DNA from 4 places in the Microvirgula aerodenitrificans DSM 15089 genome. Region 2 is predicted to be linked to each of the others. Evidence: predicted binding sites of a transcription regulator. Region 2 holds the regulator's gene; each other region holds the start of a gene.

Evidence for each region. Region 2 encodes sigma-54, which starts transcription at its own class of promoters, with help from an activator protein. Its sites were predicted from a motif close to CTGGCACGCTTCATGCTT; they were not measured.
Region 1: the regulator sigma-54 is predicted to act here: its motif matches at 1,473-1,490, upstream of Q352_RS0100720 (flagellar hook-length control protein FliK).
Region 3: the regulator sigma-54 is predicted to act here: its motif matches at 2,525-2,542, upstream of Q352_RS0116055 (circularly permuted type 2 ATP-grasp protein).
Region 4: the regulator sigma-54 is predicted to act here: its motif matches at 2,317-2,334, upstream of Q352_RS24025 (Rdx family protein).

Annotation. Positions count from the first base shown of each region.
Region 1 is NZ_JHVK01000001.1:159,850-163,969, forward strand. It holds gene fliI (flagellar protein export ATPase FliI) at 1-980, shown strand, start outside; gene fliJ (flagellar export protein FliJ) at 988-1,422, shown strand; gene Q352_RS0100720 (flagellar hook-length control protein FliK) at 1,532-2,773, shown strand; gene Q352_RS0100725 (flagellar basal body-associated FliL family protein) at 2,887-3,327, shown strand; gene fliM (flagellar motor switch protein FliM) at 3,330-4,120, shown strand, end outside.
Region 2 is NZ_KK211072.1:32,754-36,873, forward strand. It holds gene hpf (ribosome hibernation-promoting factor, HPF/YfiA family) at 138-476, opposite strand; gene Q352_RS0118185 (RNA polymerase factor sigma-54) at 547-1,992, opposite strand; gene lptB (LPS export ABC transporter ATP-binding protein) at 2,002-2,736, opposite strand; gene lptA (lipopolysaccharide transport periplasmic protein LptA) at 2,733-3,302, opposite strand; gene lptC (LPS export ABC transporter periplasmic protein LptC) at 3,280-3,867, opposite strand; gene Q352_RS0118205 (KdsC family phosphatase) at 3,871-4,120, opposite strand, start outside.
Region 3 is NZ_JHVK01000027.1:25,987-30,106, forward strand. It holds gene Q352_RS21585 (EAL domain-containing protein) at 1-1,329, opposite strand, end outside; gene Q352_RS0116045 (ArnT family glycosyltransferase) at 1,622-2,197, shown strand; gene Q352_RS24355 (hypothetical protein) at 2,185-2,310, shown strand; gene Q352_RS0116055 (circularly permuted type 2 ATP-grasp protein) at 2,595-4,034, shown strand; gene Q352_RS0116060 (alpha-E domain-containing protein) at 4,054-4,120, shown strand, end outside.
Region 4 is NZ_JHVK01000004.1:93,888-98,007, reverse strand. It holds gene Q352_RS0105910 (TetR/AcrR family transcriptional regulator) at 1-428, opposite strand, end outside; gene Q352_RS0105905 (acyl-CoA thioesterase) at 496-951, shown strand; gene Q352_RS22190 (hypothetical protein) at 941-1,888, opposite strand; gene Q352_RS24025 (Rdx family protein) at 1,972-2,271, opposite strand; gene Q352_RS0105890 (YaeQ family protein) at 2,403-2,957, shown strand; gene Q352_RS0105885 (alanyl-tRNA editing protein) at 2,991-3,629, shown strand; gene Q352_RS0105880 (DUF3683 domain-containing protein) at 3,660-4,120, opposite strand, start outside.

The DNA of each region.
Region 1 (4,120 bases), on a different contig from region 2:
ACGGCGGCGAGATCCTGGCCGACGATTTCTATCCGCTGTACTCGCAGCCGGTCAATCCGCTCGACCGCGACCCGGTGCGCGACAGCATGGACGTCGGCGTGCGCGCCATCAACGGCCTGCTGACGGTCGGCCGCGGCCAGCGTCTCGGCCTGTTCGCCGGCTCCGGTGTCGGCAAATCGGTGCTGCTCGGCATGATGGCCAAGTACACCCGTGCCGACGTGGTCGTGGTCGGGCTGATCGGCGAACGGGGCCGCGAGGTCAAGGACTTCATCGAAGCCATTCTCGGCGAGGAAGGCCTCGCCCGTTCGGTCGTGGTCGCCGCGCCGGCCGACTCGCCGCCGCTGATGCGCCTGCACGGCGCCGCCTATGCGACCGCGCTGGCCGAGTACTTCCGCGACCAGGGACTGGACGTCCTGCTGCTGATGGACTCGGTGACCCGCTATGCGATGGCCCAGCGCGAAATCGCCCTGGCCATCGGCGAACCGCCGGTCACCAAAGGCTATCCGCCGTCCGTGTTCGCCAAGCTGCCGCAACTGATCGAGCGGGCCGGCAACGGCCGGCCGGGCGGTGGCTCGATTACCGCGTTCTATACCGTGCTGTCCGAGGGCGATGACCAGCAGGACCCGATTGCCGACAGTGCACGGGCCATTCTCGACGGCCACTTCGTGCTCAGTCGCCGGCTGGCCGAATCCGGCCACTATCCGGCCATCGACATCGAACAGTCGATCAGCCGGGTCATGGCCGACGTCGTCCCGCAGGAACACCTGGACGCCGCCCGCCGCTTCAAGCAGTTCTATTCGCGCTACCAGCGCAACCTGGACCTGATCAGCGTCGGTGCCTACGTGCCCGGCGCCGACCGCCTGCTGGACGAGGCCATCCGCCTCGAACCGGCCATGAATGCCTACCTGATCCAGCCGGCCGGCGAGGCCAGCGACTTCGAGACCTCGCTCGCCGGGCTGGTGCAGGTCACGGGCCAGTGAGCCCGGCATGAACAGCCGTTACGCACTGCTGACCCGGCTGGCGACCGATCGCACCGACGCCGCCGCCAAACTGATGGGCCAGGCACAGCAGCGTCTGGTCCAGGCCGGGCAGAAACTCGCGCAACTGGAGCAGTTTCTGGCCGAATACCGCATGCAGCGCATCCAGCGTGCCAGCACCGGCATGTCGGCCGTGCAGTGGGCCGACTATCAGCACTTTCTCGAACGCATCGAGACTGCCGTGAATGCCCAGCGCGAGGAACTGGTTCTGCGCGAGGCGGAGTGCGAAGCCACGCGCACCCGCTGGCTGGCCGAGCGCAAGAAACTGAAGGCATTCGAAACCCTCGACGAGCAGGCCGCGCAGCGCGAACAGGCGGTCAAGGCGCGGCGCGAGCAGAAGCTGACCGACGAACTGGCCACCCGCGGTTTCCGCCGTCCACGCTAGGCCGCGACTGGAATTCCGGATCGTTTCTTGCGCCGCATGGCGCATTTTTTCAGGCATGATTCTTGCATTGCTGTTGTCTGTTGTGTACCTAACCTTGGGCCTGCCTGCCATGAGTATTTCGCTTTCCACCCCGACCGTCGCCCAGGCGCAGTCTGCCGCCAGCAGCAAGACCGCTTCGGCAGGAAAAGGACCGTCCACGCCGGACAACACGTTCACACAGCTGGTCGACGAACAGATCGCCGTGCTCGACGGCAAGGGCAAGACCGACAAGACCACCGTGGTCGACGAGGCGGACAGCAAGACCGGGGAGCCGGACGGCAAGGACGTCCGTCCCGATCCGGCAACACTTGCCGCCATGCTGGGCGCGCCGGTGCTGACCGAGCCGGTCAAACCGGTCGTCGACACCGCGGTTGGCGAGCAGGTCGTGGCTGCCAGCGACGACGGTCAGGCCGACCTGCGCCTGACGGGCAGGGACGAGGGCGCCGCGGTCGTGGCCGCCAGCGGTGACAGCGAGGAGAATGCCGCCCAGGCGGCCGACCGTGCCGCTGTGGCGGCGCGCAATGCACAGGGCCAGGCTCAGGTACCGGCACAGGACGGCGGCAAGACCGTCCAGGATGCTGCCGCGCAGCGTGCTGCCGCCACCACCGCTGCCGCGGGCCGGGCTGCGCAGCCCGGCACCCAGGGCGTGGCAAAAGCCACGCTGGACGAAACCGCGCCGGTCGAGAGCAAGCAACCGGTGGACTTCGGCAGCGAACTGCAGGCGGCGGCCCGATCCTCCGGTGCGGCCACCGTCGCCAGCGCCGCCACGCCGCAGCAGGCGGCCTCGGCACTGGCCCATATCGCCAATGGCGGACAGACCGCGCCGACTGCCGCCGCTCCGGCCCCGCTGGCACTGCAGATGCAGCAGCCGGTGACCAGCCCGCAATGGGGCCAGGAGCTCGGCCAGCACGTCGCCCTGCTGGCGCAGCACAAGCTCGACGGGGCTCGCCTGCAGATGAACCCGGAAAAAATGGGGCCGATCGAGGTCACGCTGAAGTTCGGCGCGGAAAATCAGTTGACGCTCAATTTTGTCTCCGCCGTGCCGAATACAAGGGATGTACTGGAACAGAACCTGCCGCGCCTGGCGCAGCAACTGGCCGGGCAGGGCATCCAGCTTGCCGATGCGCAGGTGTCGAGCGGGCAGCGCGATCAGCAGAGCGCGTCGTCATTTGCGCAACAGGGCGGGCAGTCCTCGTCCGGCCGCGGCGACGGCAGTTTTTCGCTGGATGGCAATGCCGGCGCGGGGGTGACGACAACAGTTATCCAGCCTGCGACCGGCAAGGATGATGGAAGAGTCAGCGTATTTGCGTGATACGCTAGTCGGCAAGCGACAATTACGCGAAAATACGTATTTACAAATCTTTACAGGTATTGCACATGGCATCTTTGACAGAAGCTCAACCGGCAGCGGGCGGTAAAAAACTAATGCTGGTCATTGGCGCGCTGGTCGGAGTTGTCCTGTTGCTCGCTGGCGCTGTCGGCTATCTGTTCCTGGCGCACGGCAATGGCGAAAGCAAGCCGAAGGCTGAAGAAGCCGCCGCCGCGCCGGCCGCGCCGACGTTCAGCAAGATCGACACCTTCGTCGTCAACCTGTCCGATCCGGGCACGATGCTGCAGACCGAACTGCAGGTCGAACTCGGCAAGCCGGGCGACGCCGAGCTGATCTCGGCCTACATGCCGCGCATCCGCAGCAACCTGATCCTGCTGCTGTCCAGCAAGACCTCGGCCGATGTGGCCACGGCCGAAGGCAAGGCCCGGCTGAAGGCGCAGATCCGCAGCGTCATCAACGAGTCGCTCGCTGATTCCGGCCACGCCGACGTCGTGCGCTCGGTAGTATTCACGTCCTTCATCGTTCAGTTGCAGTAATCATGTCCGACGACATCCTCTCGCAGGAAGAGGTCGACGCGCTGCTGCGCGGCGTTACCGGCAACGACAACGATGTCGGCGACGCCAGTTCGCCCGATGTCCGCAATTACGAGATCGGGCGGCAGGAACGCATCGTGCGCGGCCGGATGCCGACGCTCGAAGTCATCAATGAGCGTTTCGCGCGCAACCTGCGTATCGGCCTGTTCAACTTCATCCGCCGCAACGCCGAAATTTCGGTGGGGCCGGTCAAGGTCCACAAGTACAGCGAGTTCATCCGCAACCTGGTGGTGCCGACCAACCTCAACCTGTGCCACGTCAAGCCGCTGCGCGGGACGTCGCTGCTAATTTTCGATCCCGACCTGGTGTTCCTGATCGTCGACAACCTGTTCGGCTCCGACGGTCGCTACCATGTGCGGGTCGAGGGGCGCGACTTTACCGCGACCGAGCAGCGCATCATCCGCAGACTGCTGGACGTGGTGTTCAACGAGTACCAGAAGGCATGGGAACCGGTCTATCCGATCGAGTTCAACTACATGCGTTCCGAAATGAATACCCAGTTTGCCAACATCGCCACGCCGACCGAAGTCGTGGTGTCGATGACCTTCCGCATCGAGCTGGGCGCGGGCGGCGGCGACTTCCACGTCTGCATGCCGTACTCGACCATCGAGCCGATCCGCGACGTGCTGTCGTCGACCATGGCGGCCGACCGGACCGAAGTCGACAACCGCTGGGTCAACCTGCTGTCGAAACAGGTGCAGATCGCCGAGGTCGAGCTGGTTGCCACGCTGACCGA
Region 2 (4,120 bases):
TGCCGGCACCCCTCCGGGCGCGAGGGCCCGCAATCAAACGGGGGGACTGCCGTTTCCGGCAGTCCCCCCCTTTCAGTCAGGCCTGAGCCAGCGGCACGACGACCGCGGGCGCTTGCCCTTGTGAGTCTTCTTCAGGCTCAGGCTTCGGAGCCGGCGGACAGCTCCTGTGCCTTGTGCGCCTTGTCCGAGAAGTGATCCGTACTCTTCTCCTTGTGCTTCAGCACCTGTCTGTCCAGCTTGTCGGCAACCAGGTCAATGGCCGCATACATGTCGGCTGCGACTTCCTCGACGTGGATGTCCTTGCCCTTCAGGTGAACGTCGACCGTCACTTTCTGGTCGAGTTTCTCGACCGAGAGGGCGACGTTGACGGCAATGACGTTATCGACGTGGCGGGTGATGCGGTCGATTTTTTCCGACAGGTAGTCGCGCAGGCTCGGAGTGACTTCGAGATGGACGCCGGTGATGTTCAGGTTCATACCCTAACTCCTTCTGGTGGGCTGGCGTATCCATGTTGCTGGATACGCAGGGGGCGCGCCTTGACGCGCGTTAAATCGTTTTCCGCTGGTTTACCGGTGGTATCAGCAATGCCTCGCGATACTTGGCGACGGTGCGGCGGGCAACCTGGATGCCCTCGTCACCGAGCCGTTCGGCCAGCACGCTGTCCGACAGCGGTTTGTGCGGGTCTTCGTCGGCAATCAGCTTGCGCAACCGCGCCTTGATGGCGGTAGCCGAGCATTCGCCGCCGGAATCGGTGTCCAGCGCCGTGCCGAAGAAGTACTTGAGTTCGAACACGCCACGCGGACAGATCAGATACTTGCTGCTGGTCACGCGGGAGATGGTCGACTCGTGCAATCCCAATTCGTCGGCGACGTCGCGCAGCACCATGGGGCGCATTGCGACTTCACCCTGATCAAAGAACGCCTGCTGTCGCTCGACGATGACCTGCGACACTCTGAGTATAGTGTCGGCCCGCTGTTCGATGTTGCGGATCAGCCACTTGGCTTCCTGCAGCCGGCCGGACAATTGTCCGGCCTCGCCGCGGTGCCGGCTGAGCATCTGCGCGTACAGCTGATTTACTTTCAATTTGGGCTGAGTCGCAGGATTCAAGAGGGGCAGCCAGATTCCGTTGCGATCGCGACGGACCAGCACGTCGGCCATCACGTAGTGGGTGTCGCCGCTGCCGAAACCGGCGGCCGGACGCGGGTTCAGCGAGGCGATCAGCGCCTGGGCCTGCCGGATCGATTCGTCGTCGGCGCCGGTGGCGCGGCGCAGCCGGGTGAAGTCGCGGTTGGCGAGCAGCGGCAGGTGGTGGCGGACGATGTCCTGCGCCAGCGGCCTGGCCGGCGACTCGGGCCGGGCCGCCAGTTGCAGCAGCAGCGATTCGGTCAGATCGCGCGAGGCGACACCGGCCGGCTCGAACTGCTGGACCAGGGTCAGCGCCACGGTCAGCTCGTCGGGATCGATCTCCAGTTCCGCCGGCAGATGGACGGCAAGCTCTTCCAGCGGGCAGGGCAGGTAGCCGTCGTCGTCCAGTTCCTCGATGATGACCATCGCCATTGCCCGGTCGCGGACCGACAGCGGCAGCTCGGCCAGTTGCGCCAGCAGATGCTCGCGCAGCGTGGTGGCCCGGGTCAGGTTCTGGTGCGGGTCCCAGTCGTCGTCTTCGTCGCTGCCGTTGCGGCCGTAGCTGGACCAGTCGTTGACCAGGTTCAGGTCGGTGGCGCTGTCGTCGTTGCCGCCGGCCCCGTCCTGCTGCTGCGGTGGCTCACGCGGCTCGTCATGGCCGTTGATGGCAATCTCGCCGGCATCGCTGACTTCCGCGCCGTTTTCGTCACGGCCCTCGTCGCGCTCCAGCAGCGGATTGTCGGCGATGAACTGTTCCACTTCCTGTTGCAAGTCCAGCGTCGAGAGCTGCAGCAGCCGGATCGACTGTTGCAGTTGGGGCGTAAGGGTCAGTTGCTGACCCAGCTTGAGCTGGAGGCTTTGCTTCATGGCCGCTGTCTAGAGGTGGAAATGCTCGCCCAGGTAGACGCGGCGGACATTTTCGTCCTCGACCAGCGCCTGGGGCTTGCCGGCGGCAAGTACGCTGCCGGCATTGATAATGTAAGCCCGATCGCAGATGCGCAGGGTTTCGCGAACATTGTGATCGGTGATCAGTACGCCGATGCCGCGCTCCTTCAGGTAGGAGATGATCTTCTGGATATCGATGACGGCAATCGGGTCAACGCCGGCAAACGGTTCGTCCAGCAGGATGAAACGCGGGCGCATGGCCAGCGCGCGGGCGATTTCCACCCGGCGGCGCTCGCCGCCGGACAGCGACAGCGCCGGGTTGTCGCGCAGGTGGGCGATGTTCAGATCGTCGAGCAGCAGCTCCAGTTCTTCCTGGATCTTCGCCCCTTTCAGTCCGGTCAGCTCGAGCACGGCGAGAATGTTTTCCTCAACCGTGAGCTTGCGGAAGATCGAGGCTTCCTGCGGCAGATAGCCGATGCCGAGCCGGGCACGCTGGTGGATGGCCAGATGGCTGGCATCGATATCGTCGATATGGATGTCGCCGGCATCGGCCGGCACCAGGCCGACGATCATGTAGAAACTGGTTGTCTTGCCGGCACCATTCGGACCGAGCAGACCGACGACCTCACCGCTGTTGATTTCCAGCGAGACATCCTGGACCACCGTGCGCTTCTTGTAGCGCTTCTGCAGGTGGCGGACGCTGAGGCGACTGGTGGCTTGCGTCATTTATTGGCGCCTTCCTTCTTTTCACGCGGCTGGATCACCACGGTGACACGGCCCTTGCCGCCCTTCATTGCCTGGCCATGGGCATCGCTGCGGGTGCCGGTGGCCTGGAATTGCTGGGTCTTGCCGTCGTAGATGATCACATTGCCGGTGACGACGTCGCCACCGCGCTGAACTCTGCCGTTGTCATAGATTGTAACCAGTTGCTTGGCGTTGTCGTAGTCAATGCGCTGGCCCTTGCCGTTGATCCACTCGACCTTGCCGTCGCTGTCAGGGTCGAGGCGCTGGCGGAAGGTGGCCGGGTTGCCGATGGCGGTGCCGTACTGGTTGCCGGCCTTGTCCTGGTTCACCGTCAGTTTGGCGGCGGTCAGCTTCGATGTGCCCTGGGTCAGGATCACATTGCCTTCGTAGACGGTCACGCCCTTCTGCTGGTCGAGACTGGCCTGGTCGGCTTCGATATTGATCGGTTTGCTGCGGTCGGCCTTTTCGGCATGGGCGGCGAGGGCGCTGCAGACGATCAGGGCACCTGCGGCGAGGCGGAAGGAATTATTCGGATTTCGGCGGAGCATAAGTCATCCTGACGCGCGATTTGAGTTTGTATTGTTGGGTGGCATCGGCGTAGTGGAAACCCACCGAGTCAATGCGGTTGCCGCCTTCGACGTAGATTGCCGGCGCCAGGGTGTCGGCGGTGCGCTTGCGCGTATCGACGGTCAAGCGGGTGGTGTCCAGCGTGGCCGGCAGCGGATGCTGCGCCGAAGGCTCTCGCCGGGCGCGGACCTTGCCGTCGAGGAAGGCGATGCCGGTATCGTTGTTGTACAGGCCGCTGGTGGTAAAGATCGACAGATCCTTCCGTCCCAGGCTGTACTGTTCCAGCGTCGAGTCGGTAAAGAATACCCGCTTGTCTTCCGGATATTGCCACATGGATTTGCCGAAGGCGTGGCGGTCGATGCGGCCATTGGCGTCGAAGCTGGTGCCGACAAAGTCGGACGCCATGTACTCGACCGTACCGCGGTTGACCGGGTCGCGGCCGGCCGGCAGCATCGACAGCAGGTATTCCAGCCACAGCGTCAGCAGGATCAGGATCACGGCCAGCAGCAGCGGGAACAGGCGCGAGGCATTGCGGAGTGCGAACATGGCTCAGTCTTCCAGGTACGGCGCGAGCGCCGCGTCCAGCGTGCCCTGGGCCTGCATGATCAGTTCACAGACTTCGCGCACCGCGCCGTGGCCGCCATGGCGACCGGTCACGTAGTGGGCGTGGCTGCGCACGATATCGGGCGCGGCCGGCACCGCGACGGCGAAGCCGACCTGGCGCATGACCGGCAGGTCGACCACGTCGTCACCGACATAGGCACAGGCGGCCGCGTCGAGCCCGGTTCTGGCCAGCAGA
Region 3 (4,120 bases), on a different contig from region 2:
CCAGCGGTTCGGCAGGCCGGTCAGTTCGTCGTACAGCGCCAGGGTCAGGATGCGTGCATTGGCTTCCTCGCGCTCCAGCGCCAGCGCGTACAGGTAGACGCAGGCATCGATGATGCGATGCTGGAACTGCGAAGGCCGCGCCTGCTTGCGGTAGTACAGGGCGAAGGTGCCGACCACCCGTCCGTCGCGCGCCTTGATCGGAATCGACCAGCATGCCTGCAGCCCCAGCGGCAGGGCCAGGTGCTTGTAATCGGCCCACAGCGGATCGGTGTCGATCTGCGACACGATGACCGGGGTGCCACGAAAGGCGGCCGTGCCGCAGGAGCCGACATTCGGGCCGATCGGCAGACCGTCGAGCAGTTGTATATAGCTGTCCGGCAGGCTGGGTGCGGCCAGCGGGCGGATACAGCCTTCCTTGTCGATGCGTACCACCGAGGCGATCACGTCCGGTGCAATGCGCTCGACCTGCAGGCAGATGCGCTCGGCCACTTCGCTGACCGGCAGCCCGCAGGCCACGGCTTCCAGGATGCTGTCCTGCAGCAGCTGCAGTTGCTTGGTTTCCGAAATATTGGTCAGTACCGAGATCGAATGCTGCAGGCGGCCATCCTTGCCGATGGTCGGATTGACCACGGTCGAGACCCAGGTGGCATCGCCCTGCTTGCCGTACAGCAGCAGCTCTTCGTAGATGCTCTCCGGGCGCAGGGCAGCCTGACTGACCCGTTCCAGCGTTTCCCGGTCGGTTTCCGGGCCGGCGAGCACATGGGCCGGCCGCTTGCCGCGCACTTCTTCCAGCTGGTAGCCGAACAGCGTGGTGAAACCGCGGTTCACGAACTGGATCTGCATGTTCCCGTCGCAGATGATGACCGCGTTGTCGGTTTCATGGGCAACCAGGGACAGCAGGTGGCGTTCTTCACGCAGTTGCACGTCGGCACTGACGTCGCGGATGAAAGCGGTATAGGTGATTTTCTTGCCGAGCCGGACCTTGGACAGCGACATGCTGCCCCAGAACGTGGAGCCGTCCTTGCGTTCGATGCGGATTTCGCGCCGGGTGCCGACAATGCGGTCGACACCGGTATCCCGGTTGCGGTTGATCAGCGAATCGTGGACCGGGCGGATGTCGGACGGTACCAGCAGACTGACGTTCCGGCCCAGCACCTCGTCGCGACGGTAACCCCAAAGCTTTTCAGCCGCCGCGTTGAAGAAGGTGATCCGGTTTCGGCTGTCAATGCTGACCACGGCATCGATGGCCTGCGCCAGCGCCTGCAGTTCGGCCGAGGCCAGGGCGCCGCGCCTGAGCTTGCCTGCCAGTTTGACTAAGGGGGTGAACACGTTTGCGTCTCCGGGACCGAGCTTGTCTGTTCGTTATTTCGGCCTGCGCGACAGGCCCCGTGTCGAAGGGGAGGGCGTTCCTTCGCGATCGGGCCTGCTGTCCGGGCCGGTGCGTCTCTGCCCATGCACATCATATCGACATTTGCTATCTGGGTATTTAGCGATATTTGTTATTTCAGCCGAATTCCGCCTGGCGGAAAAAACCGGGCCGGCCAGCATGAAAGCGCTCATTGAGCACTAATTGCTGTCGGGCAAAATGACACGAATACTGTTGTTTGCGACCTGCCCAGCCATGAGCTCGAGCCCGACTGTTTTCCGCTCCCCCATTGCCGCCCTCCCTTCCCCCGTCCGCGACACATGGCGGACGGGCGGCTGGCTCAGGCTGTCCTGGCCGCTGGCCATCGGGCTGCTGTGCGCCCTGCTGGTCTGTCTGCTGCCCGGCACGCTTGGCCATACCCCCTGGAAACAGGACGAGGCCTACAGCTTCGGCATCATTCAGCATATGGTCGAAAGCGGGCAATTGCTGGTGCCGACCAATGCCGGCCAGCCGTTTCTGGAAAAACCGCCGCTGTATTACTGGACGGCAACGCTGTTTGCCCACTGGCTTCGACCCGTCCTGCCACTGCATGACGCCGCACGGCTGGCCAGCGCCTTTTACACCGGGCTGGCGGCGGTCTTTGCCACGCTGTTTGCCCGGGCCTCGTTTGCTGCGGCACGACTGACTGACCGGTGGGTGCTGATGACGCTGGCGCTGTATCTCGGCTCGGTCGGCATGATCAAGCACGTGCACGACCTGTTTACCGATGTTGCGCTGTGCGCCGGCGTGATGCGGTCTGGCTGGGGCTGGGGGTCGGCATGGCCGCGATGAGCAAGGGGCTGTTCATTCCGGCGATCTTTGCCCTGAGCAGCGTGCTGCTGCCGGTGCTGCTGCCCGCTTGCCGGACACGGCGCTATCTGAACCGATTGCTGCCAGACTGGTAGTACTGCCGCTAGCTGCTGGCCGAAACCCGGGGCGCGCCGATGCCGCTACCATCGGGCTGGGCGCTGTTCTGGCGAGGCAGTCAGGAGGGTGACACGTCGGAACACCTGACCCTGTTCGAGCGCGCCGCGCACTGACTGCAGGCGCCGCGCGCAGGTCAGGCCCGGCTGCCATCTATGATGATCTGACAGCGTCTTCCCGTGCGTAACCGCCGTGCTGGCACGGCATTTGCGTCTGCGTGGAGCGTACGCCGCACCCCTGCGGCGAATCAGACACGGGAGCAGCCATGCACGCGCTTACCTTGCCGGCACCGGCGCATTACGACGAAATGCTGCTTGCCTCGGGCGCCGTGCGCCCGCACTACCAGCCGTTTGCCGACTGGCTGCATGCGCATACGCCGCAGTGGCTGGCGGACAAGCATGCCGAAGCCGATCTGTTGTTCCACAAGGCCGGGATCACCTTTGCCGTTTACGGCGACGAAGCCGGCGCCGAGCGGCTGATCCCGTTCGACACCGTGCCGCGTATCGTGCCGGCCGACGAGTGGCGGATGCTGGAAGCCGGCCTGCGCCAGCGGGTCAGTGCGCTGAACCGCTTTCTGTACGACATCTATCACGACCATGACATCGTTCGCGCCGGGCTGATTCCGGCCGAGCAGGTGTTTGCCAATGCCCAGTACCAGCCGGCGATGCAGGGGCTGGACCTGCCGCACGACATCTATACCCATATCGCCGGGGTGGACCTGATCCGTCACGCCGACGGTGGCTACTACGTGCTGGAAGACAATCTGCGCGTGCCGTCCGGCGTCAGCTACATGCTGGAAAACCGCAAGATGATGATGCGGCTGTTCCCGGAGCTGTTCGCCCGCTATCCGGTCGCCCCGGTCGAGCACTATCCGACCCTGCTGCTGAACACGCTGCGCCATGCAAGCCAGGTCGAGGCGCCGACGGTGGTGGTGCTGACGCCGGGGCCGTACAACTCGGCCTACTTCGAGCATGCGTTCCTGGCCCAGCAGATGGGGGTTGAGCTGGTCGAGGGCCAGGACCTGTTCGTCAACGACGACGGCGTGTTCATGCGCACCACGGCGGGGCCGCAGCGGGTCGACGTGATCTACCGTCGCATCGACGACGCCTTTCTCGACCCGCTGGCCTTCCGCAGTGACTCGATGCTTGGCGTGCCGGGACTGCTGTCCGCCTATCGTCAGGGCACGGTGATCCTGGCCAATGCGATCGGCACCGGGGTGGCCGACGACAAGTCGATCTATCCGTTCGTGCCGGACATGATCCGCTTCTACCTTGGCGAGGAGCCGATTCTGTACAACGTGCCGACCTGGCAGTGCCGGCGTGCGGAAGACCTGTCACACGTGCTGGCCCACCTGCCCGAGCTGGTCGTGAAGGAAGTCCATGGTGCCGGCGGCTACGGCATGCTGGTCGGCCCGGCGGCCAGCCGGCAGGAAATCGACGATTTCCGCCGCCGGATAGAAGCCGCACCGGCCAATTACATTGCCCAGCCGACGCTGTGCCTGTCGAGTTGCCCGACCTTTGTCGACAGCGGCATCGCGCCACGCCATATCGACCTGCGACCGTTCGTGCTGACCGGCCGCGAGATTTCGATGGTGGCCGGCGGGCTGACCCGGGTCGCGCTGAAGGCCGGTTCGCTGGTGGTGAACTCGTCACAGGGCGGCGGCACCAAGGACACCTGGGTGCTGGAATCCGGCCCCTCCCTCTAAAGACTACGGAACCGATCCCATGCTCTCGCGCACTGCTGCCCAGCTCTACTGGATGAGCCGATACCTGGAGCGCGCCGAAAATCTGG
Region 4 (4,120 bases), on a different contig from region 2:
GCGATCGCCAGCTCCAGGGCGCGGATCAGTGCATCACGCTGCCAGATCTGGCCGTCGACCAGTGCGGTGCGGATCGGCCCTGGCTGGTCGTCGAACTCGGAGGCGGCAGCCAGCAGCGGGCAACTGCCGGCAAACGGGCCGTGCGCGATCCACTGCAGCCAGCCATCGAACAGCGCGCGCAGGCGCACCAGACCGCGCGGATGCGCCAGTGCCGGGCGCACGATATCGTCGACAAAGCGTGCCTGCACCGCGCGGACCGTGGCCAGTTGCAGCTCTTCCTTGGACCCGAAGTGGGCGAACAGGCCGCTTTTCGACAGGCCGCTGCGTTCGGCCAGCGCACCCAGCGTCAGACCGGAGATGCCGACTTCGCTGGCCAGATCGCTGGCCTGGCGCAGAATCAGCGCCCGGGTGTCATCGCCCTTGCTCATAAATGGCTTGCCCTTTCGTTCCGTCTCACATAAAAATAGCACGACCGTTCTTTTTTGGAGGCCGTTCATGTCCCGATATCACAAACAGGTCGAGATCCGCTGGTCGGATATCGATGCCAACCAGCACATGCGGCATACCGCCTACGCCGATCTGTGCACCCATACCCGCCTGGAGTGGCTGCAGGATGCCGGCTTCGGTGCGGACCGCTTTTTCCAGCTTGGATTCGGTCCGGTCATTTTCAAGGAAACGACCGAATATCTGCGCGAAGTGAAACTCGGCATGCGACTGGATATCGACGTGGTGCTGGTGGCCTCGTCAGCGGACCATCAGCGCTGGGTACTGCGTCAGCAGATGGTACGCGACGACGGCAAGCTGGCGGCGCACTACGAAGTCGCCGGCGCGTGGCTGGACCTGTCGACGCGCAAACTGACCACTCCGCCGGCCGAGCTGCAGGCCATCTTCGATGACATGCCGCGCAGCGAGGATTATCACGAACTGCCGCTGTCGCGCGTCAAGCCTTGATATTGATGCTGATGCCGGCGCCGGACATCGACTCGTTCAGCGAGGCGAGGATCTTGTCGGCATCGCGCGCCGAAGCGTCGTTCGGCGCGGCGCGGCGCACATCCTTGACCATATTGCGCAGCATCTGCATGACTTCGCGGATCTTGGCCGCATCTTCCGGCGACAGGTTCAGCTTCTTTTCACTGGACGGCGACAGCGAAATCCGCGAGGTCTGATCAGTGCCGGCGGCGCGGTTCGCGTCCTGCTCGGCCTGGGTGGCGGTGGCGCCGGCGGTGCCTGCCGCAGCCGCAGTGGCGGCTTCCTTGCCGGTGTCGTTGCCGCTGCTGCCGTCTTCCTCGCCGCCCTCGTCGCTGGTGGCGGCAGCCGGCTCGCTGTCGACCGGCACCTCGGCGGCGGCCTGCGCGGCAGCCTCATCGCCTGCGCCGGCGGACTCGCCACCGGTCTCGGCCGCTGCGGCGGCTGAGGCCGCGCCGGAGGCATCGGCACTGGCGCTGGCCGACGCCCCGCCATCGCTGCTGCCACCGGACACGCTGCCACTGCTGGCCGACGACGAGTCCCCGCTCGACTGGCCGAGCTGCTGGGCAATCTGCTTGAGCTCGCGCGCCATTTCCTTCAATTGCGGCGCCATGGCCTTCTTCTGTGCCGGCGTCATGCCGATCATCAACTGGCGCATCAGGCGCACGCGTTCCTTCAACTGCTCCAGCCGCTGGCGTGCCATGGCCTTGGACTGCTCGCTGGCCTGACTCCTGGTGGTGCGACTCAGCGTGTTCAGCGACAGACTGGCCTTGCGTGCCTCGTTGCTCAGCGTGACACGCACATCCTCGACCAGCGGCGCCAGCACACTCTGGCGTTGCGCCTGCGCCGATGCCGTCGCGTCGGTTTTGGCACTGGCGCTCTGGGCGGCGGTCGTCTGGGCGGTGTTGGTGTTGATCAGCATGGCATTCTCTAGCTGTTTCCAATATCCGCTATATCGACCACATGGCACCATTCTTGGGCGTCAACTGCTGGCCGGTCCCGATTTCAGTCGGCTTCGGCCTTGCCGGGCCGGTCGCTGTGGCCGAGCGGGCGGTCCGGAAACAGGCGGTCGCGCACGCGCTGCTTGATGGTCTTGATATCCGGAAAGCCGTCTTCTTCCTTGCGATCCCATAGCTGCTCGCCATCGAGCAGAATGCGGAACAGCCCGCCGCGCGCGGGAATCAGCGCGACTTCGGCCAGTTCGCCGTCGCTGAAGGTGGTCAGCAGTTCCTGCGCCATCCAGCCGGCGCGCAGCAGCCAGCGGCACTGGGTGCAATAGTGGATTTCCAGTCTGGGGGACGGCATGGCGGCTCCGGAATGACAATATCAGGGTGGCAAACCCTGCCACGGAAGCCGGGAACGCGCCAGCATGGCACACAAGACAAGGCGGCAAGCCGCGCGGACCGGTAAACTCGATCTTTTGCCCGGAAGTCCCCATGGCGCTCAAAGCCACCATTTTCAAAGCCGATCTCGATATTTCCGACATGGATCGGGGCTATTACGCCAGCCACAGCCTGACGCTGGCCCGTCATCCGTCGGAAACCGACGAACGGATGATGTTGCGACTGGCCGTGTTCGCGCTGCACGCCAGCGAGCGGCTGGCCTTTACCAAGGGCCTGATCGCCGATGACGAGCCCGAGTTGTGGCAGAAGAACTACGGCGACGAGATCGAACTGTGGATCGATCTGGGCGAGCCGGACGAGAAGCGGCTGAAAAAAGCCTGCGCCCGCGCCGACCGGGTCTGGCTGTACTGCTATGGCGGTCGTGCCGCCGACGTCTGGTGGCAGGGCATGCAGAGCAAGGTCAGCCGGCTGGAGAACCTGACCGTGATCAGCATCCCGCCGGACACGCTGGCGCAGCTGACCACGCTGACCCAGCGCGGGATGCAGTTGCAGGCGACAATCCAGGACGGGCAGTTGTGGCTGGCCGGCCCGGCGCATTCGGTACTGGTGGAAGGCGAAGTCTGGCAGGGCGACGCCGAACGACGATAGGAAAAAGCGGGCACAGGCCCGGCAGGAGCGAGCATGACCGTCAAGGCATTCTGGCAGGACCCGTACTGCACCGGGCTCGACACCCGCGTGGCGACGGTAAACGGCAACGAGGTGACCGTCGAGGCGACGATCTTCTACGCGGAGTCGGGCGGGCAGGAAAGCGACAGCGGCACACTGGCCGGGCAGCCGGTGCTGGCGGCACGCAAGGCCGGGCGCGACATCGTGTATACGCTGGCGGACGGGCACGGGCTGAACGCCGGCGACCCGGCACGGATCGAGATCGACTGGGACCGGCGTTACCGGCTGATGCGACTGCATTTCGCCGCCGAGATCGTGCTGGAGCTGGTCAGCGCCCGGGTGCCGGGCATCGGCAAGATCGGCGCTCACATTGCCGCCGACAAGGCGCGCATCGACTTTCTGCATGACAGCAATATCAGCGTGCTGTTCGCCGCGCTGGAACCGGCCCTGGCGAGCCTGGTCGCGGCCGATCAGCCGATCGTCAGCGCCTTCAGCGACGAAGCGGCCGAGCGGCGCTACTGGGAAATCGCCGGCGTCGGCCGGGTGCCCTGTGGCGGCACCCACCTGCGCCGTACCGGCGAAATCGGCCGGATCACGCTGAAACGCAAAAACGTCGGCAAAGGCAAGGAACGGATCGAGATCTTCGTCGATTGAGTGGCCCGGAGGCCACCCGATCGCACCGGTCTACAGCAGCACCCGTTCCACGCCGCCATCGCGGGCCCGGGCGACATAGTCGGCCATCCAGTTGTCACCGAGCACCGCCTTGGCCATTTCCACCACGATATAGTCGGCTTCAATGCCGGTGCTGTCCTGATAGCGCGACAGCCCCTGCAGGCAGGACGGGCAACTGGTCAGGATCTTGACCTGTTGCGCCGCTTCGCCGGCCTTTTCCGCCGCGATATCGCGCGCCCGGTTGATCTCCTCTTCCTTGCGGAAGCGGAGCTGGGTCGACACGTCGGGGCGCGACACCGCCAGGGTGCCGGACTCGCCGCAGCAGCGCTCGCTCTGCACCACGCCGCCACCGAGCAGACCGTTGACGGTCTTGATCGGCTGCTGGGTCTTCATCGGCGTATGGCACGGGTCGTGGTACAGATACTGCACCCCGGCCAGTCCCTCAATGTGGACGCCCTTCTCCAGCAGGTATT